Regions from separate parts of the Methylobacterium sp. yr668 genome, predicted to be linked through region 1. Evidence: predicted binding sites of a transcription regulator. Region 1 holds the regulator's gene; each other region holds the start of a gene.
The links. The regulator PhoB, encoded in region 1, activates phosphate uptake and scavenging genes when phosphate is short. The targets are predictions, from matches to a motif close to TGTCATNNANCTGTCAT.

Region 1 (3,097 bases):
GAGCTGATCGAGCAGCTGCGCGACGAGTTCACCATCGTGATCGTCACCCACAACATGCAGCAGGCGGCGCGCATCTCGCAGTTTACCGCCTTCATGTATCTGGGGCAGCTCGTCGAGTTCGGTCCGACCAACCGGATGTTCATGAACCCGACGGAACGCCGCACGCAGGACTACATCACCGGCCGCTTCGGCTAGTCTGCCGGGCCGCTCCGGTCCCGGGACCGCCGCTCGCGTCTCCGGCGCGCCGGCGGATCCCGCAAGCCTCCCGGAGGGCCGTCCCCGGGACCCCATCGAAGGATCCGCCATGCCCGGCCATATCGTCACCTCCTACGACACCGACCTGGAGAACCTGCGTCGCTCGATCTCGGAGATGGGCGGCGTCGCCGAGAAGATGACCGCGGAGGCGACCGACGCCCTCGTGCGCCGGGACGACACGCTCGCCCAGGCGGTGATCCTCGCCGACAAGCGCCTCGACGCGCTGCAGCGGGACATCGAGGAGCGCGCCGTGCTGCTGATCGCCCGGCGCCAGCCCCTGGCGATCGACCTGCGCGAGACCATCTCGGCGATCCGCGTCTCCGGCGATCTGGAGCGGATCGGCGACCTCGCCAAGAACGTCGCCAAGCGCGTAGTGGCGATCTCCGACCAGGCGCCGGCCCAGAAGATCGTGCTCGGCGTGCGCCACATGAGCGACCTCGCCGAGGGTCAGCTGAAGGACGTGCTCGACGCCTACGGGAGCCGCGACGTCCAGGCGGCCCACGACGTCTGGGAGCGCGACGGCGAGATCGACGCCCTGTACAATTCCCTGTTCCGCGAGCTCCTGACCTACATGATGGAGGATCCGCGCAACATCTCGTTCTGCACGCATCTCCTGTTCTGCGCGAAGAACGTCGAGCGCATCGGCGACCACACCACCAACATCGCCGAGACGATCCACTACCTCGCCACGGGCGAGACGCTGGCGGGTGACCGGCCGAAGAACGACGCGTCGAACTACGCGACCGTGGACGGCGTGCAGGCGCCGTGAGGCGCCGACCCCGGCGCCTTCCTGTGGGCGCGGCCGGGGTCACTCTCCGTGCGGGTTGAGGCGGGGCGGCGCCTCCTGCACCATCCGGGGACCGCCCGCAGAACGAGTCTTCGAACGTGAGCATGCAAGTCCTGATCGTCGAGGACGAGGAGGCCCTGAGCACGCTGCTCCGCTACAACCTGGAGGCCGAGGGCTTCCTGGTGGATTCGGCAGCGCGCGGCGACGACGCCGAGCTGCTCCTGGCGGAGCGGATCCCGGACCTCGTCCTGCTCGACTGGATGCTGCCCGGCCTCTCGGGGATCGAGCTGTGCCGCCGGATCCGGGCGCGCCGGGAGACCGAGCGCCTGCCGGTGATCATGCTCACCGCCCGCGGCGAGGAGGGCGACCGCGTCCGCGGGCTCGGCACGGGCGCCGACGACTACATCGTCAAGCCGTTCTCGGTCCCGGAGCTGCTCGCCCGGATCCGCGCGCTCCTGCGCCGGGCCAAGCCCGCCCACGTCTCGGACCGGCTGGCGGCGGGCGACCTGGAACTCGACCGCACCGGCCACCGCGTCCGCCGCGGCGGCGAGGAGCTGCATCTGGGCCCCACGGAGTTCCGGCTCCTGGAATTCCTGATGCTGGCGCCGGGCCGGGTCTTCTCCCGCGAGCAGCTCCTGGACGGGGTGTGGGGCCACGACGTCTACATCGACGAGCGCACCGTCGACGTCCATGTCGGGCGGCTGCGCAAGGCGCTGAACGGCCCGCGCCAGACCGACCCGATCCGCACGGTCCGGGGCTCGGGCTACGCCTTCGACGAGACCTTCTCGCTGGAGGCCTGAGGCGGCTCGAAGGGCTGTCGGAGCGCCTCACCGCTCCGGCGCACCGTCATCGCGAGCGGAGCGAGCGACCCAGGGCGGCGGGACGCCGGTGCGCGCGGCGCTGCTGGGTTGCTTCGCTCCGCTCGCAAAGACGATGGGACGGGCCCGCGAAGATTCACGCGTCCCGGCCTCCAGGGACTCAGCGCGCCAGCGCCGCGCTCCGGCCCGAGGCGGCCGGCACCGCCTCCAGCGCCGCCAGGACCGTCCCTTCGGTGAGGATCTGCGGCAGCACCTGGGGCTCTCCCGTCCCGGTATAGAGCAGGTAGAGCGGGACGCCGCTGCGCCCGTGCTTCTCCAGGAGGCGGGTGATCTCGGGGTTCTGGTTGGTCCAGTCGCCCTTCATGTAGGTCACGCCGCGCTCGGCCATCGCGGCCCGCACGGCCTTCGTGTTGAGCGAGGTCGCCTCGTTGACCGCGCAGGTGATGCACCACGCGGCGGTCATGTCCACGAAGACGGGGCGGTGCGCGTCGACCAGGGCGTCGAGGCGCGCCTGCGTGAACGGCTCGATCCCGTCGGCGGCGGCCTGCGCGGCCGGCGCGGCGCGGTCCCGGGGCAGGGTGACGGCGAGGGCCCCGACGGCGATCAGCGCCAGCGCCGCGGCGGCCTGCGCGACCCGGCCGGCCCGCGGCGGGGCGGCGCGGCCGTGCTCCCAGGCCCAGGCGGCGAAGCCCACGAGGACGAGGCCGATCAGCGCCGCCAGCAGCCCGCGCGGGTCGACCTGCTGCGCCAGCACCCAGATCAGCCATGCCACGGTGGCGTAGACCGGGAAGGCCAGCACCTGCTTGAGGGTCTCCATCCAGGCGCCCGGCCGTGGCAGCGCCCGCAGGGCCGGCGGCCAGAGGGTCAGGAGCAGGAAGGGCAGGGCGAGGCCGAGGCCGAGGCTCGCGAAGACGGCGAGCGCCACGCCGGCGCTCTGGGTCAGCGCGAAGCCCACCGCCGAGCCCATGAACGGCGCCGTGCAAGGCGTCGCCACCAAGGTCGCGAGCACGCCGGTGAAGAACGAGCCGCTCAGGCCGCCGCGCCGGGTGAGGCCGTCGCCGAGGCCGGCGAGCCGGCCGCCGACATGGACCGCGCCCGAGAGGCTCAGGCCCATCGCGAACAGCAGGTAGGCGAGCCCCGCCACGATGGCGGGCGACTGGAGCTGGAACCCCCAGCCGATCGCGGCCCCGCCGCTCTTCAGGCCGATCAGCGCGGCGGCGAGCGCCAGGAAGCTCGC
Region 2 (3,097 bases), on a different contig from region 1:
CGGCCCCGACCCGTCCTGGGTCAGGAGGCTGACGGCGTCGATCCGCAGGGGCTCCGGTCCCGCGGCGGCGTAGGCCTCGGACAGGCGCCGGTGCCAGAGGTCGCGCTCCGCCTCCGGCAGGGCGTCGGTCAGGGTCATGTGGAAGCGGAAGGCCTCGAACACGTAGGGGTAGCCCCAGCGGTCGAGGAGCGCGCGGCCGCGCGGGTCGAGGCGCTCCGGCCGGCGCTTGGCGCGCTCGGCCTCCGTGAGCGGTGCCCGGAACGGGTCGAGGGCGGCGACGCACTCGGCGGCGAGGAGCCCGAGTTCCGGCGGGGGTGTCTCCGGCACCAGGGCGAGGAACGGCCCGAGGGCGGCGACCCGGAGCGGCCCCACCGACACTGGCGGGTGCGCGGCCGCGAGGGCGCGGGCGGCGGCCACGAGGTCGGCCTCCCCGGTGCCCGGGGCGAGGCGCAGCGGCGCCTTGAGGGTGGCGTGGAACCCGTAGACCCGCGCGCCCGCCGTGACGGGTGCGAGATCGCCGAGCCCCTCCGGGTGCGGGACCGGCAGCCCGGTGACGTTGTCGGTGCCGAGGACGGAGCGGCCGAAGGCTTCGAGGCGCGAATCCGGGGCGGGCAGCCAGTAGAGGGCGTAGCGGCGCGACACGTCAGGGCCTCCGATCGCCGGGCGGTCAGGCCGTCGGCGCGTAGGTGCGCGCGTCGGCGGCCCGCCGGGGGCGCACGTCCATGGCATTGCCCCGCCACACGATGGCGCTCCGCATCCAGGCGCCGACCCAGATCGCCGGGATCAGGGCGTCGCGCGCCAGGAAGGCGGCCAGCGTGCGGGGCGAGCGGTGCCAGCCCGCGCGGAGAGCGAGCCGGTGCTCGGCGGCATAGCACAGGGCGGCGAGGCCGGCAGCGCCCGCGAGGCCCGCGAGGCTTCCGGCCCAGAGGGCGACGAGGAGCGCCGGCAGCAGGACGCCGCTGCCGATCTCGGGGGCGAAGAACAGCGGGAAGGTCACGCGGCGCAGGCGCGCCCAGCGCAGCTGCCGCGACCAGACCTCCCGGAAGCCGCGCGGGCCGAGCGGCTGCTCGAACGGGCTCGCCACGAGGTGGACCCGCTTGCCGGCGGCGCGCACGAGCTTGGTGGCGGCCGCGTCCTCGGCGATCTCGGCCGCGAGCGCCTGGAGGCCGCCCTGCGCCTCCAGGAAGGGCTTGTGCCAGAGCATGCTCTTGCCCTGCGCGAAGCCCAGCCCGAAGGCCTCGGCGGCGTATTGCCAGCGCGCCTGCAGGGTGTTCAGGAAGGCGCACTCCACCTCCGCCATGAAGCTGCCCGGGCGGGCGCCGGCCGGGGTGGAGCAGACGAGGCCGGTATCGGCGCGCCACGCCGCCTGCAGCCGCTGGAGGTAGTCCGGCGGCATGGCGACGTTGGAATCGGCGAGCACCACCCAGTCGTGGGCGGCGGCGCGCCAGCCGCGCAGGCAGTTGTTGAGCTTCGGGTTGGCGCTGACGCGCTCGTCGCCGCGGATCAGGCGGGCGGGCACGTGCGGGTGGGCCTCGATCAGGCGCTCCACCATCGGGACGATCGGGTCGGCCGGGTCGGCCACGCAGAAGATCAGCTCGTAGGACGGGTAGTCGAGACGGAAGCTGCGGAGGAGCATCTCCTCGCTGTAGGCCTCGACCCCGCGCAGGGGGCGGACCAGGGAGACGGGCGCGCCGTCCGGGAACCGCGACGGGCCGTGGTCCCGGCCGAGGCGCCGGGCCGCGACGGCGATGCTGCCGATCTGGACGACGGCCAGGAGCGCGCCGAGGGACAGGGCCGGCACCGTGGCGTCAATCATGCGGATCCCTCGTGCGATCGGGCGAGCGGTCCGGTCCGCTAGCGGCCGGACCGCGTCAGGCGTGTGACAGCGCCGCCCGACGCTCTCGGACACGCTCTCGGACACGCTCGCCGACGCGCGGCGTCGCGGGCCGTCACCCAACCGTCACCGCGCGGTTTTAATCCCGCTCACCACGAAAGATTCCGCGCGAGGGTTCATGTCCGATACCGCCGTGATGCCGTCGGGGGCGGTGAAAGGCCGGCAGGCGGGCGGCCCGCGCCTCGACCACGGGATGCATCTCGGCGGGGTGGTGGCGTTCCTGCTCGTCCTCGTGGCGGGCCTGGGCTACGCGGTGGTGAGCCTCATCGCGGACATGAACGCGGTCGGGGAGGCGCCCCTGGCCTACGGCGCCTTCGCGCTGCTCGGCCTCGCCCTGCTGATCGCCCTCGCCTTCGAGTTCGTGAACGGCTTCCACGACACCGCCAACGCGGTCGCCACGGTGATCTACACGCACTCGATGCCGCCGCTCGTCGCGGTGATCTGGTCGGGCGTCTTCAACTTCCTCGGCGTGATGCTGTCCTCGGGCGCCGTGGCCTACGCGATCGTCACGCTGCTGCCGGTCGAGCTGATCCTCAACGTCGGCTCGCACGCGGGCTACGCGATGATCTTCGCGCTGCTGCTGGCGGCCATCATCTGGAACCTCGGGACCTGGGCGTTCGGGCTGCCGAACTCGTCGTCCCACGCGCTGATCGGCTCGGTGCTCGGCGTCGGCCTCGCCAACCAGCTGATGAACGGCGGCGACGGCACCGCGGGCGTCGACTGGACCCAGGCGCTCAACGTCTTCAAGGCGCTGCTGTTCTCGCCGGTCTGCGGCTTCGTGCTCGCGGCGCTGCTGCTGCTCGCCCTGAAGGTCACGGTCCGCCGCAGGGACCTCTACGAGGCGCCCGCGGGCGAGGCGCCGCCGCCCCCGTGGATCCGCGGCCTGCTGATCCTCACCTGCACGCTGGTCTCGTTCTTCCACGGCGGCAATGACGGGCAGAAGGGCATGGGCCTGATCATGCTGATCCTGATCGGCGCCGCCCCCACCGCCTACGCGCTCAACCGCACCATGGCGGACGACACGACGCCCGCCTTCGTGCAGGCCTCGACGGCGGCGAGCGCGGTGTTCGCCGCCCGCGCCCCCGGCGCCGCGGTGCCGGACGCCGCGGCCGCGCGCCGGACCGTGACGGAGGCGCTCAAGACCAAGGCGCTGAACACGCCGCCCGTCTACGCGGCGCTGGCGGCGCTCTCGAACGACATCGC
Region 3 (3,097 bases), on a different contig from region 1:
GAGGTATTCCGGGAAGCGCGTGTGGTAGCTCGTCGTGAAGGGCAGGTCGTGCGCGAGGCAGTGCCGGCGCGCCGCGAGGCCGACCGGCCCCTCCGTGGCGATGTGCACGTGGCTCGGCCGCTCGGCCCGCCAGCGCGCCGCCACCCGCTCGCGCCCGGCATAGGCGAGGCGGATCTCCGGGTAGCCCGGCAGCGGCAGCGAGCGGAAATCCGCCACGGACAGCAGCGTCGTGGCGAAGCCGTGCTCCGGCGCGCGCCGGACCATCTGCTCGAGGGAGCGCACGACGCCGTTCACCTGGGGGTGCCACGCGTCGCTGGCGATCAGGAGCTTCACGGCGGCGCCCTCACGCCACCGCGCGCCGGCCCGGCAGGGGCTGCGGCACGACCTCGGCCTCCCGCGCCCGCAGGAGGCTCGGGTAGTGCAGCACCTCGATGCGGCCGTCGTAGTGCTCCACGAGCCCGGTGCAGGATTCCACCCAGTCGCCGGTGTTGAGGTAGCGCAGGTCGCCGATCGGCCGGTCCGCGGCGTGGTGGATGTGGCCGCAGATCACCCCGTCGGCGCCCTGGCGGCGGGCCTCCTCGGCCAGGATCGTCTCGAAGCGGCCGATGAAGCTCACCGCGTTCTTCACGCGCAGCTTCGCCCAGGCCGACAGCGACCAGTAGGACAGGCCCAGACGCCGCCGCACCTTGTTGATCAGCGTGTTGAGGGAGAGCGCCAGCGTGTAGGCGCCGTCGCCCAGATGGGCGAGCCACGGCGAGTGGCGCACCACCATGTCGAACTGGTCGCCGTGGATGACGAGGTAGCGCTTGCCGTCGGCCGCCTCGTGGATCGCGGTCTCGGCGAGCTCGATGCCGCCGAAGCTCGTGCCCACGTAGTCGCGCAGGAACTCGTCGTGGTTGCCGGGCAGGTAGACGATCCGCGCGCCCTTGCGGACCTTGCGCAGGAGCTTCTGCACCACGTCGTTGTGCTCCTGCGGCCAGTACCAGCCCGAGCGCAGCTGCCAGCCGTCCACGATGTCGCCGACGAGGTAGATCGTGTCGGCGTCGTAGTCCTTCAGGAACGACAGCAGCAGGCCGGCCTGGCAGCCGCGCGTGCCGAGATGCAGGTCGGACAGGAACAGCGTCCGCACGCGGACCGGCATCTCCTCAACCTCGGCCACGGCATCCTCTCCCGGCGGCTGAACGGTGCCGGGATCCAGAGCGCGATCCGATCTCAGTTTGATGACGCGGGTTCCGACGGGGCGGAAAGACTTCGGTGTGCGGTGCCGCGAAGCCTCTCAACCGGAGCGTAGCTTCGTTGCGTCGCACAAAAAATTTTTTTGGCAAGTTCCGGAAGTTTTTCCGGTTTTCCTTTCGAGCTTCACCGCCTCATAATACCAAGAACCGGCCGCTCGGCACGAGCACGGCCGGACCTTGACAGGAAGGCGGCGAGGACGGCCCTGGAGCCGTTGGACGGGACGGCAATTCGGAGGCGACCGGCGCGCGGGGGCGCGCCGCGACGCGAGCGGCGTGAGGCCGCCTGCCGCTCCGCGGAGACCCCCCGATCACGGCAGAGGATGGCGTTCGTGGGGGTGCGGCGCGAGCCGCTCTCGACGGCGCCGGACCGACTCCCTGAGGACGCTTGGACAACCCGGCGCGGGTTCACGCCCGCGCGCAATGGACTTTTCGGAGGAAACATCATGGCCGCAACCCGGCGCCCCGGTCGCAACCACCTCTTCATCCCGGGCCCCACCAACATCCCGGAGCGCGTCCTGCGCGCCATGCACGTGCCGTCGGAGGATCACCGCTCGCCGAGCTTCCCCGAGCTGGTGAAGCCGCTCCTGCAGGACTCCAAGATGGTGTTCGGCTCGACCGCCGGGACGGTCATCCTGTTCCCGTCCTCGGGCACCGGCATCTGGGAATCGGCCCTGTCCAACACCCTCTGCCGCGGCGACACGGTGCTGACCTCGCGCTACGGCCAGTTCAGCCACCTCTGGGTCGACATGGCCCAGCGCCTCGGCCTCGACGTGGTCGTCCAGGAGGAGGAGTGGGGCACCGGCGCCGATCCGCAGAAGATCGAGGAGGCCCTGCGCGCCGACAAGGACCATAAGATCAAGGCCGTCATGGTCGTCCACAACGAGACCGCCACCGGCGTCACCAGCGACATCGGCGCGGTGCGGAAGGCGATCGACGCCGCTGGGCACCCGGCTCTGCTGTTCGTGGACGGCATCTCGTCGATCGGCTCTCTGCCGTTCGAGATGGACGCGTGGAAGGTCGACTGCGCCATCGCGGGCTCGCAGAAGGGCTTCATGCTGCCGGCCGGCCTCGGCCTGATCTGCATCAGCCCGAAGGCGCTCAAGATCGCCGAGAGTGGCACCGGCCGCAACGACCGGCTCGGCCACGCCTACTTCGCCTGGAAGGATCAGCTGGCCGCCAACGCCACCGGCTACTTCCCCTACACCCCCGTCCTGCCGCTGCTCTACGGCCTGCGCGAGGCCCTGGCGGTCGTGAAGGAAGAGGGGCTGGAGAACGTCTACCACCGCCACCACGTCCTCGCCGAGGCGACCCGCCAAGCGGTCGCGGCCTGGGGCCTCAAGCCCTGCGCCAAGGAGCCCAAGTGGAACTCCGACACGGTCACGGCGATCGTGGTGCCGGAGGGCGCCGACGCCGCCAAGGTGATCACCCACGCCTACGAGCGCTACAACCTCTCGCTGGGCGCCGGCCTGTCGAAAGTCGCCGGCAAGGTGTTCCGCATCGGCCACCTGGGCGACCTGAACGAACTGTCGCTGCTGGGCGCCATCGCGGGCGCCGAGATGGCCATGCTCGATTGCGGCATCAAGGTCACGCCGGGCTCGGGAGTCGCCGCCGCCTCCAGCTACCTGCGCGAGAATCCGCTGCATAAGGCGTGATCTGCGCCCGCGATAGGGGCGGGACCGGGTTGCCGGGCCCGCCCCGACGCGCAAGTAAGAACAAGACTATCGAGGAAACCGCCCGTCGTACGAGAGGGGTCCTATGACCAAGAAGATCGTGTTCCTGGATCGCGAATCCCTCGATGCCAGGGTCCGACCGTTCAATTTCCCCCACGAATACGTCGAGCACGAGTCGACCTGGACGCCGGA
Region 4 (3,097 bases), on a different contig from region 1:
CGACTGCGTCGCCGTCATCACCCGCAACACCGGCTTCCCGGCCCGCGCCATCGCGGCGGCGCCGGCCCTGCGGGTGATCGGGGTGCACGGCACCGGCACCGACCACGTCGCCACGGCCGAGGCGACCGGGGCCGGGATCGTGGTGGTGAACACGCCCGGCGCCAACGCCGTCTCGGTGGCCGAGCAGACGCTGGCGCTGATCTTCGCCCTGGCCAAGGCTCTGCCGGAGGCCGACCGCTCGGTCCGGGCCGGCGACGACAGCTTCAAGTTCACCGCCCGGCTGATCGAGCTCGCCGGCCTGACGCTGGGCCTCGTCGGCTTCGGGGCGATCGGGCAGGCGACCGCCCGGCTCGGCGCCGCCCTGGGCCTGCGGGTGCTGGCCTACGGCCCGAGCCGCCCGGACGCGGACTTCGCCAACGTCGGCGCCCTGCGGGCCGCCTCGGTCGACGCGCTCCTGGCGGAATCCGACATCGTCTCCCTGCACGTGCCGCTGACCCCGGGCACACGCGGCCTGATCGGCCGGGACCAGCTCGCCCGGATGAAGCGGGAGGCCTTCCTGATCAACACCAGCCGCGGCGGCCTGATCGACGAGGCGGCCCTGGTGGAGGCGCTGGCGGCGGGCACGATCGCGGGCGCCGGGCTCGACGTCTTCGCCCAGGAACCGCTGCCGGTCGACCACCCGCTGGCCCGCCAGCCCCGGGCGATCCTGACGCCCCATGTCGGCGGCTCCACCGGGGCGGCCCTGATCCGCACCGCCGAGACCGCCGCGACCCGCGTGGTCGACGTCCTCGCCGGCCGGCGGCCGGGCGGGCTGGTCAACCCGGACGTCTGGGAGCGGCGCCGCGGGGTGTGAGGGTCCCCCTCTCCCGCACGGGAGAGGGTTGGGGTGAGGGACGAGAGGCTTCGGGATCAAGCACCCGATCGACGCGATTCGAGGGGGAGCCTCGTCCGGTGAGGTCTCACCCCTCACCCTGTCCCTCTCCCGCACGGGAGAGGGGACCCGCGGCCGATCCTGACGGCGCGGCGGTCGTGGCCGGCCCGGTTCACGGTGTTTCGTCCGGACCGCGACCGCCCGCCGCGCGCCGTGTCATGCAATCGTCGCAGACGGGCCGGAAAGCCACCCGCTGCATCCGAGGCCAGAGAGGGCTCCATGGACTTCCACCGTCGCTTCACGGTCCTGATGTGCGCCCCGGCCTTCGACCCGGACGATCTCGAGGGCGCGCGCGTCAACCAGATCGTGGCGGCCGTGGAGCAGCGCGGCTTCGAGGTGGTGCGCGCCCGGCGCGTCGAGGACGCGGCCATCGCGGTCCAGACCGACGCCGCGGTCGGCTGCCTCGTGGTCGATTGGGGCAAGCGCGGACTCGACGGCAAGGCCGCCGCCCTCATCGACATGATGCGCCGGCGCGGCCTGGAGATGCCGATCGTCATCATGGTCCGCCGCAAGCGGCTGGAGGACATCCCGGTCGAGCTCCTCGACTTCATCGACGGCTACATCTTCCTCGCCGAGGAGACGCCGGAATTCATCGCCCGCGGCCTCGTCAGCCGGGTCACGCAGTACGCCGAGACCCTCAAGACCCCGTTCTTCGGCGCGCTCGTCGACTACGCCGAGAAGGGCAACCAGCTCTGGACCTGCCCGGGCCACAACGGCGGCATCTTCTACAACCGGTCGCCGATCGGCCGGATCTTCGTGGAGCACCTCGGCGAGGCGATCTTCCGCGACGACCTCGACAACTCGGTCCTCGATCTCGGCGACCTCCTGACCCACGAGGGCCCGGCGCTCAAGGCCCAGAAGGAGGCCGCCAAGATCTTCGGGGCGGAGAAGACCTACTTCGTCCTCAACGGCACCTCGGCCTCCAACAAGATCGTCCTGTCCTCCCTGGTGGCGGAGGACGACCTCGTCCTGTTCGACCGCAACAACCACAAGGCGGCCCACCACGGCGCCCTGTTCCTGGGCGGCGGCATCCCGATCTTCCTGGAGACGGACCGCAACGCCTACGGCCTGATCGGGCCGATCTTCCACGAGGCCCTGGACGAGACCCGGATCCGCGAGAAGATCCGCCGCAACCCGCTGGTGACCGACCCGGAGGCGTGGCGCCGGGAGCGGCCGTTCCGCGTCGCGGTGATCGAGCAGTGCACCTACGACGGCACGATCTACGACGCCCAGGAGATCCTGGAGAAGATCGGCCACCTCTGCGACTACATCCTGTTCGACGAGGCCTGGGCGGGCTTCATGAAGTTCCACCCGCTCTACGCCCGCCGCTTCGCCATGGGGCTGACCGGGCTCGACGAGACCTCGCCCGGCATCGTCGCCACGCAGTCGACCCACAAGCAGCTCGCGAGCTTCAGCCAGGCCTCGCAGATCCACACCCGGGACGGACACATCCGCGGCCAGACCCGGCGGGTCGAGCACAAGCGGCTCAACGAGAGCTTCCTGGTCCACGCCTCCACGTCACCCTTCTACCCCCTGTTCGCCTCCCTCGACGTCGGCGCCCAGATGATGAAGGGGCGCTCGGGCATGATCCTGTGGGACGACACGATCCGGCTCGGGATCGAGTGGCGCAAGAAGGTCCGGGCGATCCGGCGCGAGTTCGAGGAGAACGAGCGGGACCCGGCGCGGCGCTGGTTCTTCGACCCCTTCGTGCCGGACGTCACGATGAACGCCGACGGCGCCGAGGTGCCGTGGGAGAGCGTGCCGACCGACGAGCTCGCCGCGACGCCGCGCCACTGGGAGCTGAAGCCGGGCGCGCGCTGGCACGGCTTCACCCACGTGGCGCCGGGCTACGCGATCACCGACCCGAACAAGCTCACCGTGCTGACCCCCGGCTTCGACCGGCACACGGGGGCCTACGCCCAGCACGGCGTGCCGGCGCCGATCGTGGCCCAGTACCTGCGTGAGAACCGGATCGTCGCCGAGAAGAACGACCTGAACTCGCTGCTCTTCCTGCTGACCCCGGGGGTCGAATCCTCCAAGGCCGGCACGCTGATCTCGGGCCTCGTCGCCTTCAAGCGGCTCCACGACGACAACGTCCCGCTGGAGGAGGCCATGCCGGAATTCGTCAACCGCCGGCCGAACCGCTACCGGGGCGTGCGCCTGCGC

Region 2: a site for PhoB is predicted at 1,948-1,964, ahead of BM419_RS19230 (inorganic phosphate transporter). Genes of this name have one in related genera too.
Region 3: a site for PhoB is predicted at 1,210-1,226, ahead of BM419_RS08405 (UDP-2,3-diacylglucosamine diphosphatase). Genes of this name have one in related genera too.
Region 4: a site for PhoB is predicted at 1,086-1,102, ahead of BM419_RS16160 (Orn/Lys/Arg family decarboxylase). Genes of this name have one in related genera too.

The regions. Positions count from the first base shown of each region.
Region 1 covers NZ_FOZY01000012.1:118,726-121,822, reverse strand. Annotated here, with positions in the region: gene pstB (phosphate ABC transporter ATP-binding protein PstB) at 1-195, shown strand, start outside; gene phoU (phosphate signaling complex protein PhoU) at 305-1,024, shown strand; gene phoB (phosphate regulon transcriptional regulator PhoB) at 1,147-1,842, shown strand; gene BM419_RS16805 (protein-disulfide reductase DsbD family protein) at 2,021-3,097, opposite strand, start outside.
Region 2 covers NZ_FOZY01000015.1:128,374-131,470, reverse strand. Annotated here, with positions in the region: gene BM419_RS19240 (DUF1045 domain-containing protein) at 1-642, opposite strand, end outside; gene BM419_RS19235 (ceramide glucosyltransferase) at 668-1,816, opposite strand; gene BM419_RS19230 (inorganic phosphate transporter) at 2,013-3,097, shown strand, end outside.
Region 3 covers NZ_FOZY01000005.1:105,195-108,291, forward strand. Annotated here, with positions in the region: gene BM419_RS08400 (glycosyltransferase family 4 protein) at 1-333, opposite strand, end outside; gene BM419_RS08405 (UDP-2,3-diacylglucosamine diphosphatase) at 344-1,159, opposite strand; gene BM419_RS08410 (aminotransferase class V-fold PLP-dependent enzyme) at 1,679-2,887, shown strand; gene BM419_RS08415 (D-2-hydroxyacid dehydrogenase) at 2,991-3,097, shown strand, end outside.
Region 4 covers NZ_FOZY01000011.1:174,194-177,290, reverse strand. Annotated here, with positions in the region: gene BM419_RS16165 (hydroxyacid dehydrogenase) at 1-853, shown strand, start outside; gene BM419_RS16160 (Orn/Lys/Arg family decarboxylase) at 1,151-3,097, shown strand, end outside.